2 linked regions of the Marinagarivorans cellulosilyticus genome follow. The protein of the gene in region 1 interacts with the protein of each later gene in a pairwise test. Links are inferred from orthologs where the notes say so. Each region holds a gene or a part of one and is shown in the gene's direction. Other genes may lie near its edges. The genes, in order: MARGE09_RS04280 and rlmB.

The links.
Region 2: the proteins of MARGE09_RS04280 (region 1) and rlmB interact in binary tests that used the Escherichia coli proteins (3 or more experiments, as listed by UniProt). The link is inferred for Marinagarivorans cellulosilyticus from one-to-one orthologs.

The regions. Positions count from the first base shown.
Region 1 is NZ_AP023086.1:1,077,476-1,084,986, forward strand. What follows is about bases 1,841-4,694. They hold MARGE09_RS04280 (NAD(P)H-hydrate dehydratase), read left to right. Parts: upstream 1,841-2,440; coding sequence 2,441-3,949; downstream 3,950-4,694. Other genes in these bases: MARGE09_RS04275 (methyltransferase), read right to left, coding at 1,841-2,202; tsaE (tRNA (adenosine(37)-N6)-threonylcarbamoyltransferase complex ATPase subunit type 1 TsaE), read left to right, coding at 3,971-4,453; MARGE09_RS04290 (N-acetylmuramoyl-L-alanine amidase), read left to right, coding at 4,535-4,694. In the rest of the region: MARGE09_RS04270 (bifunctional GNAT family N-acetyltransferase/carbon-nitrogen hydrolase family protein), read right to left, coding at 1-962; more of MARGE09_RS04275, read right to left, coding at 973-1,840; more of MARGE09_RS04290, read left to right, coding at 4,695-5,890; MARGE09_RS04295 (TonB-dependent siderophore receptor), read right to left, coding at 5,914-7,511. UniProt on the Escherichia coli protein: Bifunctional enzyme that catalyzes the epimerization of the S- and R-forms of NAD(P)HX and the dehydration of the S-form of NAD(P)HX at the expense of ADP, which is converted to AMP.
Region 2 is NZ_AP023086.1:587,853-595,274, forward strand. Bases 1,793-4,557 are described here. They hold rlmB (23S rRNA (guanosine(2251)-2'-O)-methyltransferase RlmB), read left to right. Parts: upstream 1,793-2,684; coding sequence 2,685-3,431; downstream 3,432-4,557. Other genes in these bases: rnr (ribonuclease R), read left to right, coding at 1,793-2,605; MARGE09_RS02265 (PepSY domain-containing protein), read left to right, coding at 3,441-4,049; MARGE09_RS02270 (ATP-binding protein), read right to left, coding at 4,138-4,557. Also shown: more of rnr, read left to right, coding at 26-1,792; more of MARGE09_RS02270, read right to left, coding at 4,558-5,691; MARGE09_RS02275 (hypothetical protein), read left to right, coding at 5,829-6,731; MARGE09_RS02280 (DUF6402 family protein), read right to left, coding at 6,854-7,422. UniProt on the Escherichia coli protein: Specifically methylates the ribose of guanosine 2251 in 23S rRNA.

The DNA.
Region 1 (7,511 bases):
ATTTCATTGCCTTCGGCCAGTGGCATAGAGCCGGTAATAATGTTGGCGTTATATTCAATAGCCATGCGTGACATATCATCGCGCAGTTGGGTTGTGTATTCGGCAAGGTGGCGAATGGCGGCTGTTTGTGAGGGTTGTGGGCTTAATGCCATTAGTGGTGCATTAAAAAATTCGGGGAATAGAATAAAGTCGCTTTGGTAATCCGATACCGTATCTACAAAAAATTCAATTTGCTCGAGCATGGCTTTGTAAGAGTCAACGGCACGCATTTGCCACTGCACCGCGCCAACGCGCACTATGGATTTTGGTGTGTCTAATACGCTATCGCGCGGCTCGAATAAAATATTGTTCCACTCGAGCAAGGTGGCGTAGCCTACGGATTTTTCGTCTTCAGGTAAGTACTTTTTAAGTAGCCGCTTAACTTGGAAATCGTTAGACAATTGAAAGCTTAATATAGGGTCGTAAATGCGTTTGTCGTCTACCTCGCTAATGTATTGCATTGGCGATAGGGTGTTGCTGTGTTGATGGTAATTAGGGATGCGGCCGCCGGCTAAAATTGCGCGCAAGTTATATTGCCGGCACAGCTCTTTGCGGGCGTCGTAAAGCCTGCGCCCCAAGCGTAAGCCGCGATGGCTTTGGGCGATAACCACATCTAGGCCGTAGAGCGCATCGCCTTCGGAATTGTTGTTAACTTGGTCGTTGGCGTCGACAATATCTTCGTAAGTATGCGGGTTGGAAAAACGTGCATAGTCAACTTGTACACTTAACGCTAAGCCCACTAAGTGGTTGTCGTCCAATATCCCAATTTGCCCTTCGGGGAATTCTTGAATTAAATATTCGATGGTATGGCTCGGCCACGCGCCGCCCAATTCAGCATAGACTTCGTCCATTAAAGCTTTAACTTGCGGGTACATCTCTAACGACAGGTTGCAAATTTCTAAACGCGTTTGCTCGGTGGACATAAAATTCTCGTTATTTAAAGAGGGGGTAAGGCTTGCTCAAAGGCGAGTTAGCCGCGTTAATATCACGGTTTGCCAGCAACAACAAGTTGCGCGGGCTAATGTGGTTGGCGCAAAACTGTTGCAGGCTAACGCTATAGCCTTGTTCTTCGAGAAAAACCGCTTTATCCAGCGCTAGCCACAACTCAAGCGGCCGCCTAAAGCAGTGTCGAATGGCATCGTGGCGCATCATTTGTAGGCGTTCTTGTTGGCCTTGTGCTTCAAAAGCTGGCCAGTCGATTGTTGCTGGCAGGTTAACTTGGTGCTTGGGCGCAGCCCATTGGCAAAACTGTTCAAAATTATCGTGCGACTGCTTTTGTTTTGACGGCAAATTTTTGTACGGAGTGCCCGGCTGAAGCGTTTGGCGCAGGGCTTCGTAACCTAAGCGCCAATTTAATTCGTTTGCCCGTTGTTCGCGTTCGCGGTTACCTGCAGTAATTTGGTTTTGTTGGGCCAAACGCAGCGCTTGTAAATTAAGGCTGGCCGGTAAAGCGGTTGCTTGGGCGGCTGTACAAAGCGCTTGGTAGTGTGTGGCTTGTTGCCGGTGATAACAGCAAGGCGCTAAGGCAATTGTGCTGGCTTTATGCTGGGTTGCTGTGTGTAAAAAGTGGCAGTGCAGCTCGCCGCATGCATGCAGTGCCATCCAGTGTGGTGCTTGTGTTGCGCACTGGATTGTACCTTGGGCTGTAGTTGCCGATAGCGGTAATTTGTGGATGTCCGCATTGATGAACTGTTGCGGTAGCTTGAGTTTATTGGCGTATTGCTGCCCTTGTAGGCACAGGCTATTTTGCCATTCAATACTGATAACCGGTTGCGCGCAAAGCCAAGTGTGCAGGCGGCCAAGGTGGCCTTTGCCTGCGCACCATTCAATGGCAGAAGCCGAGCTGTTGGCGTGCGCATTTTGCGTGGTAGCAGCGCAAAACCCTTGTATTTGCTGCCATTTACGGCCAGGAATATCTGTATGCAGCCAAAAGGGAATGCTTGGCAATTGAGTCGTTACCAGTGCCGGCTCGCACTGGGCTTGCCATTCGAACAGTGTTGGGAAGTTGCCTGCAAAGTAATGGGCTTGCTGTTCTACGTCGTTATCCAGCGCCCACAGTTGCGCTTCGTTAAGGTGGGCGATTTTACTAAGTGCCCAAGTTAAGTGACCGGGGCGTTGGGTAAAAGCATTAAAGTCCCAATAAGGTCGCAGCTCTGACAGCAATTGTGCGCCGTATAGCAGCTTGCTTGTGTGGCTGTTTAAGGTAGGTAATAGACTGGCAATAATCGTGATTCTTGTATTGGGGGCGGCATATTGTTGGTTGTATTTTACGTGAGCGCGCTAGCCATTGGCTATTTATTGCAGTGCTAGTCTTGCTGGGCCTGTTGATGCGGCTAAAGCAGGGCAGAATGGGCACTGTTGCAGTATACTGCGGCTTTAATTTGTTATAAGTGTTTGAGTTATGTCTGAAAAACCTGCCGTCCCGCCGTTACCGCGTTACTTGTATCTTTCTGAGCAGGTGCGCGAGCTAGATAAGCTGCTTATCGAGGGGCATAAAACCCCCGGCATTGTATTGATGAAGCGCGCTGGCAGGGCAACGTTCGAGCTGCTTGAAAAGTTATTCCCGCACGGCTCTATCACTGTACTTTGTGGTGCGGGCAATAACGCTGGCGATGGCTATGTGGTGGCGGCACTGGCCGCGCAAGTGCGCCGCGATGTACAAATTTTAACCGTTTCCCCACCCGAAAAGCTAACTGGCGATGCGCGTCGCGCTTATTTATACGCTAAACAGGAAGGCGTAAATATTTTGCCGTATTCAACGGGTGCTGCCCGTCACTTACCCGATGGCTGCGTTATTGTGGATGCACTAGTCGGTACGGGTTTAAGTGGCGAATTGCGGGCTAATATTCAAGATGTGATTTGTGAAATTAATGAAACGCGCTTGCCGGTATTGGCCGTTGATGTGCCATCGGGTTTATGTGCTAACACTGGGCGAACGTTAGGCGAGGCTATCCGCGCTGTTGCGACCATTACGTTTATTGGTTGTAAGTTAGGTTTATTGACCGGCCGCGCGCCAGCGCTAACTGGCGATGTTTACTTTGACGGTTTAGGTGCCCCGCGCATTTTGTATTCGGCCTTTACACCCGCCGCTTTTTCGGTGGATTACACGGGGCTTAAACGCGAATTACCCTTTAAAGAAGCCGATGCGCACAAAGGTCAAAGCGGGCACGTTTTGGTGGTCGGTGGCGATTTGGGCATGGGCGGTGCGGCAATAATGACAGCCGAATCGGCAGCTTATTCTGGCTCGGGCATTGTGAGCTTGGCCACGCAGCTCGACCACGTTATGCCAGCACTTGTACGCAAGCCAGAAATTATGACCAAAGGCATTGATTCTGGCGGCCAGTTGGCGCCAATGCTACAGGCGGCTAGTGTTATTGCCGCTGGGCCGGGCTTGGGCCGCGGGAGTTGGTCAGAGCAATTATTGCAGCAAGTGCTAAAAACCACTAAGCCCTTGGTATTAGATGCTGATGCACTAAATTTATTGTCGGACTCGCTACATAATTATGCCGGCCGTGGTAATTGGGTGCTAACGCCGCACCCGGGCGAAGCGGCGCGCTTGCTGCACACCAATACCGCTGTTGTTCAGCAAAACCGTTTTGAAGCGGTTAGCGAAATTCAGAAAAAATACGGTGGTGTGGTGGTGCTAAAAGGCGCGGGTACATTAATTTGTGATGGCAAGCGCACGGTGGTAGCCAAAGTGGGCAACCCGGGCTTGGCCACTGCTGGCAGCGGCGATGTGCTAACGGGTATTATTGCTTCTTTAATTGGGCAGGGCTTAAGCTTGTCGTCGGCGGCGCAGTTAGGTGTTTGTGTGCACGGCGAGGCTGGTGATGCTTTGGCTGAAAAACATGGGCAATTTGGTTTGGGGGCAAGCGAGCTTGCGCCTTACGTTCGTCAAATTCTTAAGTAAGTTAAGCGTAGAGCAATAGCCATGAGTGATATGCCGGCTAATAATGAACAGTTGTCACTGTTTTTGCATAATGAGTTAGATACTGTGGCGTTGGGTCAAAAAATCGGCGCGGCGCTGCAAGGTTCTGCTGGTGTTATTTTTTTATCGGGTACGCTCGGTGCGGGTAAAACTACGTTTACCCGCGGCGTGTTAAAACATTACGGCCATTCAGGTGCGGTAAAAAGTCCGACATATACATTGGTCGAACCTTATCGTTTGGCTGAGCGAGATATTTATCATTTTGATCTTTATCGCTTGGCGGACCCAGAAGAACTCGAGTATATGGGAATTAGAGAATACTTTGATGGTCAAGCATTGTGCATTGTTGAGTGGCCAGATCAAGGCCAAGGCTTTTTGCCTAAGGCGGATCTCGTCATTAACCTGCTACCTTCAGGGGAAGGGCGCGAGGCGCAATTAATGGCCAATACTCGTGTGGGAAGTGCGGTAATACAGCAGTTAAACTAATGAATGCGTACTAGGCGCGCTGTTTATGCCGTCTATTTTTTGTCAATTTCTCGGGAACGGATCTCGAACAGGGGGTTAGGCATGTCGCGTAGGCGATGGCAAAAACCATTTTTATTGTCGGTGGTATTAGGCTTTATTGTATTTATTGGCAACGTTGCTGCCGTGCAGGCGGCACAAGTCGATAGTGTGCGGCTGTGGCGCGCGCCGGATAATACGCGTTTGGTGTTCGATTTGTCGGCATCGGCGGATCACAAATTATTCACTCTAGAAAACCCTAGCCGAGTTGTTATTGATATTCACAATACCGAGCTTAAAAAAGGCTTTGGTGATGTTCCTATTGATGATACCCCCATTACTAAGATTCGCTATGGCGATCGTGGTAATGGAACATTGCGTGTGGTTTTAGATATGAGTGCGCCGGTTAAGCCGCGCAGTTTTTCTTTGCCTAACCACGGCGACAAGCCAGACCGCTTAGTGATAGACCTTTACGATGGTGATAAGCCCACGGTTAAAACGGTAACCGCAGTTAAAGAGGTATCCAATGGTAAACGCGATATTATTATTGCCATTGATGCCGGCCACGGCGGTGAGGACCCTGGTGCACTAGGCCCCAAAAATTTGCGCGAAAAAGATGTGGTGCTAGCAATAGCGAAGCAAATGGCGCGCATGGTCGATAGCACTCCAGGTTACAAAGCTAAATTGATTCGTGATGGTGATTATTATATCCCCCTAAAAGAGCGCCGGAATAAAGCGCGCGATTTAAGGGCCGATTTATTTGTGTCTATTCATGCTGATGCATTCAAAAACCCGAAAGCGCGCGGCGCCTCTGTATTTGCGTTATCGCGCACCGGCGCAACCAGTGAAACAGCACGTTTTTTGGCCTCTAAAGAAAACGATGCCGATTTAATAGGTGGCGTGGGCGGCGTATCCTTAACGGATAAAGACAATATATTAGCCGGTGTATTAGTGGATTTATCCATGACAGCCACCCTAACCAATAGCTTGCAAGTGGGAGATCACGTCTTAAAAAATATGGGGCGGATTTCCCGCTTACATAAAAAGCAAGTGGAACAAGCTGGTTTTGCGGTGTTGAAGTCGCCAGATGTGCCTTCAATTTTGGTCGAGACGGGTTTTATTTCTAATCCACACGAAGCAAATAAGTTGGCAACCCATAGCTACCGTAAATATATGGCTAAGGCAATTTTTGATGGTGTGAAGCATTACTTTGAACAACAGCCACCTGCCGATAGCTGGCTGGCTTGGCACCTCGATAAAAAGCGTAAAAACTTGCCTTCGGAATACGTAATTGCCAAAGGCGATACCTTATCTGATATAGCAAAGCGCCACAGCGTGAGTGTGAAACGCTTGCAAGAATATAATCGCTTAAGCAATGCTTCTATTCAGGTAGGGCAGAAGCTGCAAATCCCTTCGAGTTAAACCTGCAAAGGGCTGGCACCGGTTTAAAAGCTTAAGCTTAAACCGGCAATAAAGGTGCGGCCCATTCCTGTATTCGAGCGTAGATGGCCTGCGCTTGATTCGTAATAATCGGTATCCAATACATTTTTAATATCGGCGCGCAATTGCAACTGTGAATTGCCAAGCTGCCAGTCGTAAACGGCACCTAAATCTATAACGTTAAAAGATTGTAAAATTTGCTGGTTGGCATCGTCGCCAAAGCGGTCGCTTACGTGCAGCATATTTAATGTGAAGCTTAGTGGTAGGTTAGCGTTTATACCTGTGGGGCGGTAATTCATAAAAACATTCAGCATAATGTCGGCGACGTGTGCTGGTGTATTACCTGCGTTATTGCCTTGGGTAATTTGCGCATCGAGAAAAGAGAGTGCGGTAACAATATTTAGGTTGTCTTTGGGTTGGTATGTCATGTCTATATCCCAACCGGTTACCGATTGTTCTGCTTGCACGATGGCGCGCCTTACACCATCCCAAATTTGAATATCTACAATGTTTTCTTTATGAATGCGATAAACCGACGATGTCCCGCTCAAGCCGCTAGCAAGGGAAAAAAGTTTGAGGCCTAGCTCGTATTGATCGGACTTTTCAGGCTCGTCAATGATGCTGCCAATGTCGTCAATTATATAATTAGGTTTTACCCCTTGGGCATAGCTTGCGTATAGCGAGTAGTTATCTGCGGCTTTAAAAACAAGCCCTAGCTGTGCCGTTGTTTCTTTAAAGGTGGGAAGGTCGATTGCAGAATTACTTTCGGGTGTTTGCAATTGCGCTTTGGAAACCATGTGACGACCGCCAACCGAAGCTACCCAATTGGCGTTAAATTCCAAGCTGTTTTGTAGATAAATACCGTAGTCGTGGTACTTCAGGTTTTGGTGGCGGGTGGTGAGCGTGCCTAAAATGAAACGTTCGGCAGTGACTGCCTCTGGGGTGTTGTTATCGTCGAGTGCAATGCGCTCTATATCTTCACGCTGCTCTAGCGTTAAGCTTTCGTCTACGGTTTGGGCGTGGCTGTCTATACCGAATAGCACGTGGTTGGTTAAGCCCAGTAAGGTTGGCGAGCCTTGAATATTAATAGTAAAGGCTTGGCTATCGATATCGGCATTTTCGTCGTAAATACTTTGTATCTTGGCAATTTTAGTTGTTTGGTCGTCATCTGCGGTTGCTTGAAGGGGGATTTCGCCGGCCACAATGACAACGCCGGGGTTAACTTCATCAGGGCGAACCAGCGGGCTGGTAGTGATAAAAATATCGCTGTCGCCGCGCACGCCCGATTGTTCTTCGTTTAAAGAGGAAGCTTGCCCCCGTATTTGCCAGCTATTATGCAGGGCATAATGAAACGAGCCATTCCATAGGGCGAGTTTGGCATCAAAGTTGGGTTTGGCTTGGCGTGCGGTTTGCGCTAAAGCAAATACATCGACGGCATCGCCAACCGGTGAAAAAATAATACTGCCTTGATCGCGCTGGTAGCTAGAATCTTGTTGCAAATACGCTAGCTCAACATGTGCTTTTTCATTTGGCGCAAACCGCAGTGCTGGGTAATAGGCTGTTTTTTCGCCGTCGTTTTGGTCTTTTAAGCTATCAAAGGTTT
Region 2 (7,422 bases), 490 kb from region 1 along the record:
ATTGTCACTTTAAAGGACGCATCCCTTGTCGGAAAAGCCCCCCATTATCGACCCAGCTGCCGAGCGCGAAGCGCGTACTTACGATAACCCTATAGCTAGCCGCGAGCTTATTTTAGAGGTGCTTGAAAAGGCGCAAGGCCCGCTGACTAAAAGCAAGTTAACCGTGCTGCTGGGTATTGAAGGCGAGGATCAGGCTGAGGGGCTGCGGCGGCGCTTGATTGCCATGGAGCGCGATGGACAGATTATTCAAAACCGACGCGGTGCTTATGGCCCTGTGAGCAAAATGGACTTGGTGCGCGGGCGCGTGAGTGGCCACCGCGATGGTTACGGCTTTGTGATTACCCCTAGCAATGAAGAAGATATTTATCTGGCCAACCGGCAAATGCGCAAAGTGTTTGATGGCGATGAGGTGTTAGTGCGTGTTAGTGGTATTGATGCCCGTGGCCGGCGCGAGGGCAGTATTGCAGAGGTGTTATCGCGCAATACCAGCCATGTGGTTGGGCGCTACAGTGTGGGCCGCGGCAGTGCGCGTATTCGGCCCGATAACCCACGCATAGTGGCCGATATTTTTATCGCTAAAGAAAATACCATCACCGCCAAAGATGGCCAGTTTGTGAGTGTCGAAATTACTCGCCAGCCAGATCGCTTTGGCGCTGCCGAAGGCATTATTAGTGAGGTACTGGGTGACCATATGGCACCGGGGATGGAAATCGATGTAGCGATTCGCGCGCATGATATTCCGCATGTGTGGCCTGCGAGTGTAGAAGCAGAAGCGGCTAAGCTGAGTACAGAGGTCGCAGAGGAAGATAAAACTGGCCGTATCGATTTGCGCGATTTACCGTTGGTGACTATTGATGGTGAAGACGCGCGCGATTTTGACGATGCCGTTTATTGCGAGCGCAAGCGCAGTGGTGGCTGGCGTTTGTATGTGGCCATTGCCGATGTGGCGCATTACGTTGTGCCCGGCAGCGCGCTGGACGACGAAGCCCAAATACGGGGTAATTCGGTGTACTTCCCTGATCACGTAATTCCTATGTTGCCGCGCGGCTTATCGAACGGTTTGTGTTCGTTAAACCCTGAGGTAGATCGTTTGTGCATGGTTTGCGAAATGACCATTAGCGATGCCGGCCGCATTAGTGGTTATACCTTTTACGAAGCGGTAATGCACAGCCATGCCCGTTTAACCTATACCAAAGTTGGCCAGATGCTGGCCGAGCGCGATAAAAAACGCTCTGGCTTGCGCCAGCAATATGCCAGCGTAGTTAAACATGTTGACGAGCTGCACAACCTCTATCAAGCGTTGCGTGGTATTCGCTCTGAACGCGGGGCGATTGATTTTGAAACTGTTGAAACGCGTATTGAATTCGACGAAAACCGAAAAATCGAACGCATTGTGCCGGTGCATCGAAATGATGCCCATAAATTAATTGAAGAATGCATGCTGGCGGCTAATGTTTGCGCGGCGCGCTTTTTAGATAGCCATAAAATACCTACACTCTACCGTGTACACGAAGCCCCTAAAGAGCAAAAACTTAATAATTTAATGGAGTTTTTAGGTGCGCAAGGTTTGCAGTTGCGTGCTGGTAAGGGTGGCAAAATTGGACCGCAGCAATACCAAGAGGTAATGTCGCTGATTGAGGGCCGCCCCGATGCGCAAATTATTCAAACGGTAATGTTACGCAGTATGAATCAGGCGGTTTATCAGCCAGATAATAAAGGCCACTTTGGTTTGGCTTACCCAGCGTATGCGCACTTTACCTCACCCATTCGCCGCTACCCCGATTTATTAGTACACCGCGCTATTCGCAGTGTTATTCGCGGTGGTGTGGAATCCAATAAAGTGAAGCGCCACGAAAATACGCGCAGCCAAAAAGCCGAAACGGTTTACCCCTACGACATTGCTAAAATGTTGGCCTTTGGTGAGCAAAGCTCGCTTACCGAGCGCCGCGCCGATGAGGCCACGCGCGATGTTATGAATTGGCTAAAGTGCGAATTCTTACAAGATCGCATAGGGGGTGTTTTTGAGGGTGTTATTTCGGCGGTTACAGGCTTTGGGTTATTTGTTGAGCTTAAAGATTTGTATGTAGAAGGTTTGGTGCACATTACTAACTTGCCACAAGATTACTACCATTACGAAGCGGCCCACCACCACTTGGTGGGCGAGCGCACCCGTAAGGTTTTTGCGTTGGGCGACCCTATTGTGGTGCGGGTTGCTAGGGTCGATTTGGACGAGCGTAAAGTAGACTTTGAATTAGAGGCAAGGCAACCCAGAAAACGCCGAATTAAAAAGGATAAGCCCGAAGTAAAAAGCGCGGCGAAATCTAAAAACAGTAAAGCGAATAACAATAGTGACGCGAGTAAAAATAATGAGGATACTCGCAGCGCTACCAGTACTGGTGCAGACGATGGCGCCAATACCGGTGATAAAACGGCCCCAAAGCGCTTAAATAAAAACAAAAGCGGTAAGCAACAATCCAGAGATAAAACCGCAAAAAAGCAAAGCAAAAGTAAAAAGCTAGCAACGCCTAAAGTAAAGCACGCCAAAAAGCTTAAAAAATCGGATAAATCTAAAGTCGGGAAAAAACGCGTGAGTAAAAAGCGTTAAATATATCCTCTGTTACCCCTTCAATTATTTAGCGGCCGCGCAAGCGGCCTATGCCCCACCTATGTGAGTTTGACCTACCATGAAAAATCAAGTTGTCTTTGGCTTGCACGCCATTCAATCGCTGTTAGATACCGCGCCGGAGCGCGTGTTGGAATTGCTGGTATTGCAAGGGCGTCAAGATCAGCGCATGCAAAGTATTTTAGCTATTGCCGAAATGCACGGCATAGCGGTTAGCGAAAAACCCCGGAAAACCTTGGATAACATGGCCGATGGCAATCACCAAGGTGTTGTGGCTTTGGCTAAGCCAGCTAAAGCATTAACCGAAGATGACCTATATACAATGGTTGGGGATAGGGACAAAGCAACCCCTTTTTTATTGGTATTAGATGGTGTTACCGACCCGCATAATTTAGGCGCTTGTATTCGTTCGGCCGATGCTGCTGGTGTGCAAGCGGTAATTGTCCCTAAAGATAATTCTGTAGGTTTGACAGAGGTGGTGCGTAAAGTGGCTTGTGGCGCGGCAGATACTGTACCGTTAATTTCCGTGACTAACTTGGCGCGCACCCTGCAAAAATTACAAGAAAGCGGCGTGTGGGTTGTAGGCACGGCGGGTGAAGTTGAAATGAATATTTACCAAGCGCCGCTAACGGGGCCGTTAGCTATAGTGATGGGCGCCGAAGGCAAAGGCATGCGCCGATTAACGCGCGAGCATTGTGACCATCTTGCCTATATTCCTATGGCTGGCAGTGTAAGCAGTTTGAATGTTTCTGTTGCTGCGGGTATTTGCATGTTTGAAGCGGTGCGTCAGCGTCAATTAAATACGTAATCAATACTGATGAAAACCGCACTACGGCGTTGGCATAAATGGTTGGGGTGGCTATTAGCGGCGCAGCTATTGCTGTGGGCGGTAACGGGGGCCGTGTTTATTTTTAAGCCTGGTTATGGTCCCGCTTACGAGCGCTTGGAGGTTTTGTTTTTACCGGTATCCCAGCAGGATATTCAACGCGTTGCCGCTATCGCTAAACCCGAATGGCAAGGCGTGCGGATTTTAAGATCGGTAGCGGGTGAGCATTTACTGGTGAACACCGTGAATGGTGTAAAGCATTTGGATTTTTCAGGCGTGCAGCGAAACCCTTCGGCAAGTGTGGTTAAATCGTTATTCAGCGATAGTATTGCAGGTAATACGGCGCGCTACGGCCAATTAACAGATTTGGCTGGGCTAACGGCGGTAACTTCGACCGGTGTGAATTTAACGTTAGACTGGCAGCAGTTAACCCTTCGCCAGCAGGGTGACGATAGCCGCTTGATTAGCCTGCTGTATAAGCTGCATTACTTACAATTTACCGGCAATGCTTTTATTGATAAAACAATGGCCAGTCTTGCTTTGATGTTTTTAATTGTCTTGAGTGTGTTTGGTGTTGTAGTTTCGTTTTTGCGAAAGTAAGGCTATCGCAGCGTGTGGGAGATAGTGAAAAAGCGCGCTTCTGAAGCCGCGAACCTCGCCTCCCAAATCCCGCCTCTATACCCCCGAATCATAACACTTGCGCTTCCAGCGCGACCACCTGCCGTTGCGCCTTACTAAACTCCACTCCAATGCCATAAATAGCCCACCCATCACGCACATATTTCTGCGCATAATTATTGGCTTTAATTTGCGCTAGTGCATTGCCTAAGGGTTTATCCTCTACCACTTTAAATTCAAAAATAAACGTCGTGTTATTAAATTGAATAGCCATATCCACTTTGCCATTCACGCTAGAATCTTCCACCGTCACATGCAAACCCAAAGCCGCAAAATGGCTGTAAAAAATACTGGCGTAGTGGCCTTCGTAGTTATTAATGGGATTGTTGCGGTACCAATCGTGGGGGATGCTGGCGTAGAGTGCTTTTAAATGCGCACTTAGCAATTCAAAGTCGTGGCTTTTTAAGGCTTTCAGCAAAGTGGAGCGCGTTTTAGTAACGGCACTAATGCTAAAGCCTTGGGTCGGTAAAAGGGCTTTGTTTAGGCTAACTTCTACCTCTACATTGGGGTAACTAAGAGTGTATTCCCAAATGCCGGGGATGGGTTCGTCTACGGCTGCAATAGTCAAATAGCCGGTTTGAAACAACAGTGCTTCGGTGCCTATGGCGTCAACATCAAAATGGCCGAGCAAATCCTGATCGGAATGCAATGCAGCCAAATCTAGCGTGTTAATTTGCCGTTCCCCTAGTTTTTTGATTAAAAAAGTGGGTGTCGCGCTTTCAAACCAATAGGGTTTAAATTCGCGCTTTTCTAATAATAAAAGTACATCAAACGGATTATAAACGGATGTGCCCAGCCAGTTGTAACCGTTATACCATTCGCGAATTTTATCGCGGTCTAGGCCTGCCAGCTCTGCCTCAAACACCTCATCAATATCGTTATCGGTATAACCGCAAATGGCAGAATATTTGGCATCTAATGTAATGTCGTTAAGGTTATTCAAACCACTAAACAAACTCACTTTACTAAATTTGCTCACACCTGTTAGCAGTACAAACTTTAAAAACGGGTCGGCGTCTTTTATGACGCTATACAGGTTTTTTAAACCTTCGCGGTTTTGGGTGGCTATTTCGGTGTTTTCGATGTTATCGAGAATGGGCTTGTCGTATTCGTCGATCAGTAACACAACGCCTTGGCCATATTTTTTGTGGGCGGCCATTAATAAACTGCGAAAATTGCCGGGTATATCTAATGCTGTGTTCGCTGGCAAGCCTAAGCGTTCGCGATTGTCGCTGAGTTGCTGGTTAATGCGGTCATTTAACGCGGCGCGCCCCTGTACAACGCCATCACCAAAACTAAAACGCACCACAGGGTAAGCTGTTTGCCAGTCCCATTTTTTTTCAATAAATAGGTCGCTAAATAATTCACGCCGCGCTTCAAATAATTGTTGCAGGGTGTCTAAAAACAAACTCTTACCAAAACGGCGTGGTCGGGAGAGGAAAAAGTAATTCCCCTGCGTTATAAGCTGGTGCATATAGGGCGTTTTATCGACGTAATAACAACCTTCGTTGCGTAGTTTAACGAATGATTGAATACCCGTGGGGAGTTTGCGTTTGGTTGCCATCTTTATGCCTTGCGCTTGAATACGCACGAATTATAACAGCTAAAAAACTGGCGCCGAAGGCACAGGCGTTAGCTATTTTTATTGAAGGCGGTTTAGAGCTACTGATGCCAATGGCCTAAGGCAAAGTTACAGCGCAAGTGGGCCTGCAGCCTGTTGCTTCGCAGAGTGTTGTTATTAGCTATAGCGGCCCATCAGATTTTACCGCTAAGCATGCGGCTGTTATTGGCGACCAAAGCGCTGCGGGCAATATTACCCATACCCGCTACGACAATACCGCTATTGACGTGGATTACCCCACCTCGTTCGAAATGCTGGCCAAGGGGCAAGAAGGCGAGCAAGTTACCGTCAGCCTAGGTGATGCCTTCGATGTGAACGCGCCTATTGTGGCCGGCTATTACATGAACACGGCTTATGGTGTGAGCCTTGCCGACGAAACCGGTCTTTCGACGCTCTACTTTGAAGATATGGCAACCGCCGCCGATACCCGCCTAGGCGCCGGTAAAAGCTTTAGCTTCATCAATAACGCCACAAGCGATAGCAAACTGTGGGGCGATGGCATTAGCCAGCTCAATAAAGCCACTGAATTAGGCTTTAGTATTGAGGTAAAACGCAATGCCACCGTTACGGCGGATATTGTCGATTTGGGCCAAGGTGCATTGCGCCTGCGCCAAGTGGGTAGCGAATTAGAAGCCAGCGTTCGCACTGGCGCGGGTACCGCCGTGGTAAGCCTACCTATGCCGCTCGATGAGTGGATGCAAGCGGCGGTGCATTATAACTGCGCTTTGACGGGCGTCCTCGATTACTCCCTCAAACCTAAAGTACAAGGGGGTGATGACTTGGAGGTCTGCTACGCCTTCGATTCAGCCGGCGTGGTAAGAGCAATAGCGGAGTTAAATAAAATCGATGGTGACTATTTTGTAGATAGGCAGCGTGCAAGGTTGATTGAGGAAATTAAAGACGAGGTATCGCAGCTTAGTGATGATGAGCTAAGCGAACAAATTAATGAGCTGCTGAAGAAGACTGGGATGGCGAATGATTGACGCATTGTTTGCGCTTTTGTGTAGAGGCGCAACTTTGGATTCATAGCATTCTGGGTGACTTCTGTATTTTGATTTGATATTGGGCAGGAGTGCAGGACCCACTACGATTTGCCATCGAACAACTAAGTAGCGTCGCTATGCTGCTCTAGCCATGCCTTGAGCTCCGACAATTTTGGGAACTCTCTATCCGGTAATTGATCACTCTCAATGTAATCTTTTATTGGCCTAGGCGGGAGGAGCACATTAAAGTCCCTGCACTCCAGCTTTGATTCTGATCCTCGGTCGTTATTATAGGGATCCTTAATACGGCCTTTAAATTCGCGAACTTTTTTATTGGTTACGTAATTCGGATGACTGTCATCCAACAACTTCATTCTGTTAAGGCCTGTCTCATCCCAGTATCCCAGCGATTGAGTGTCACACTTATCGTCATCTTCAAAATCAAATCGATCCATCACGGCGAAGGCGAGGTTTGAGTAGCTTAACTTGGCGGTGTTTTTGTCCTCATCCTTCTCAAAATGAATGTCGGCAAAGATGGTAATGGCGAACCCCCCGAGCGCACACACAAGCTCGGTAACTCCCCACGACTGGAGGATGTTGGCCGGGGTCCCCCATGAGGGTGATGCGATACGCACAACATCACAGGGGAGCCCATAGCATGGCGCTGTCCGCTTCGGCTTGGTCCTAGGGT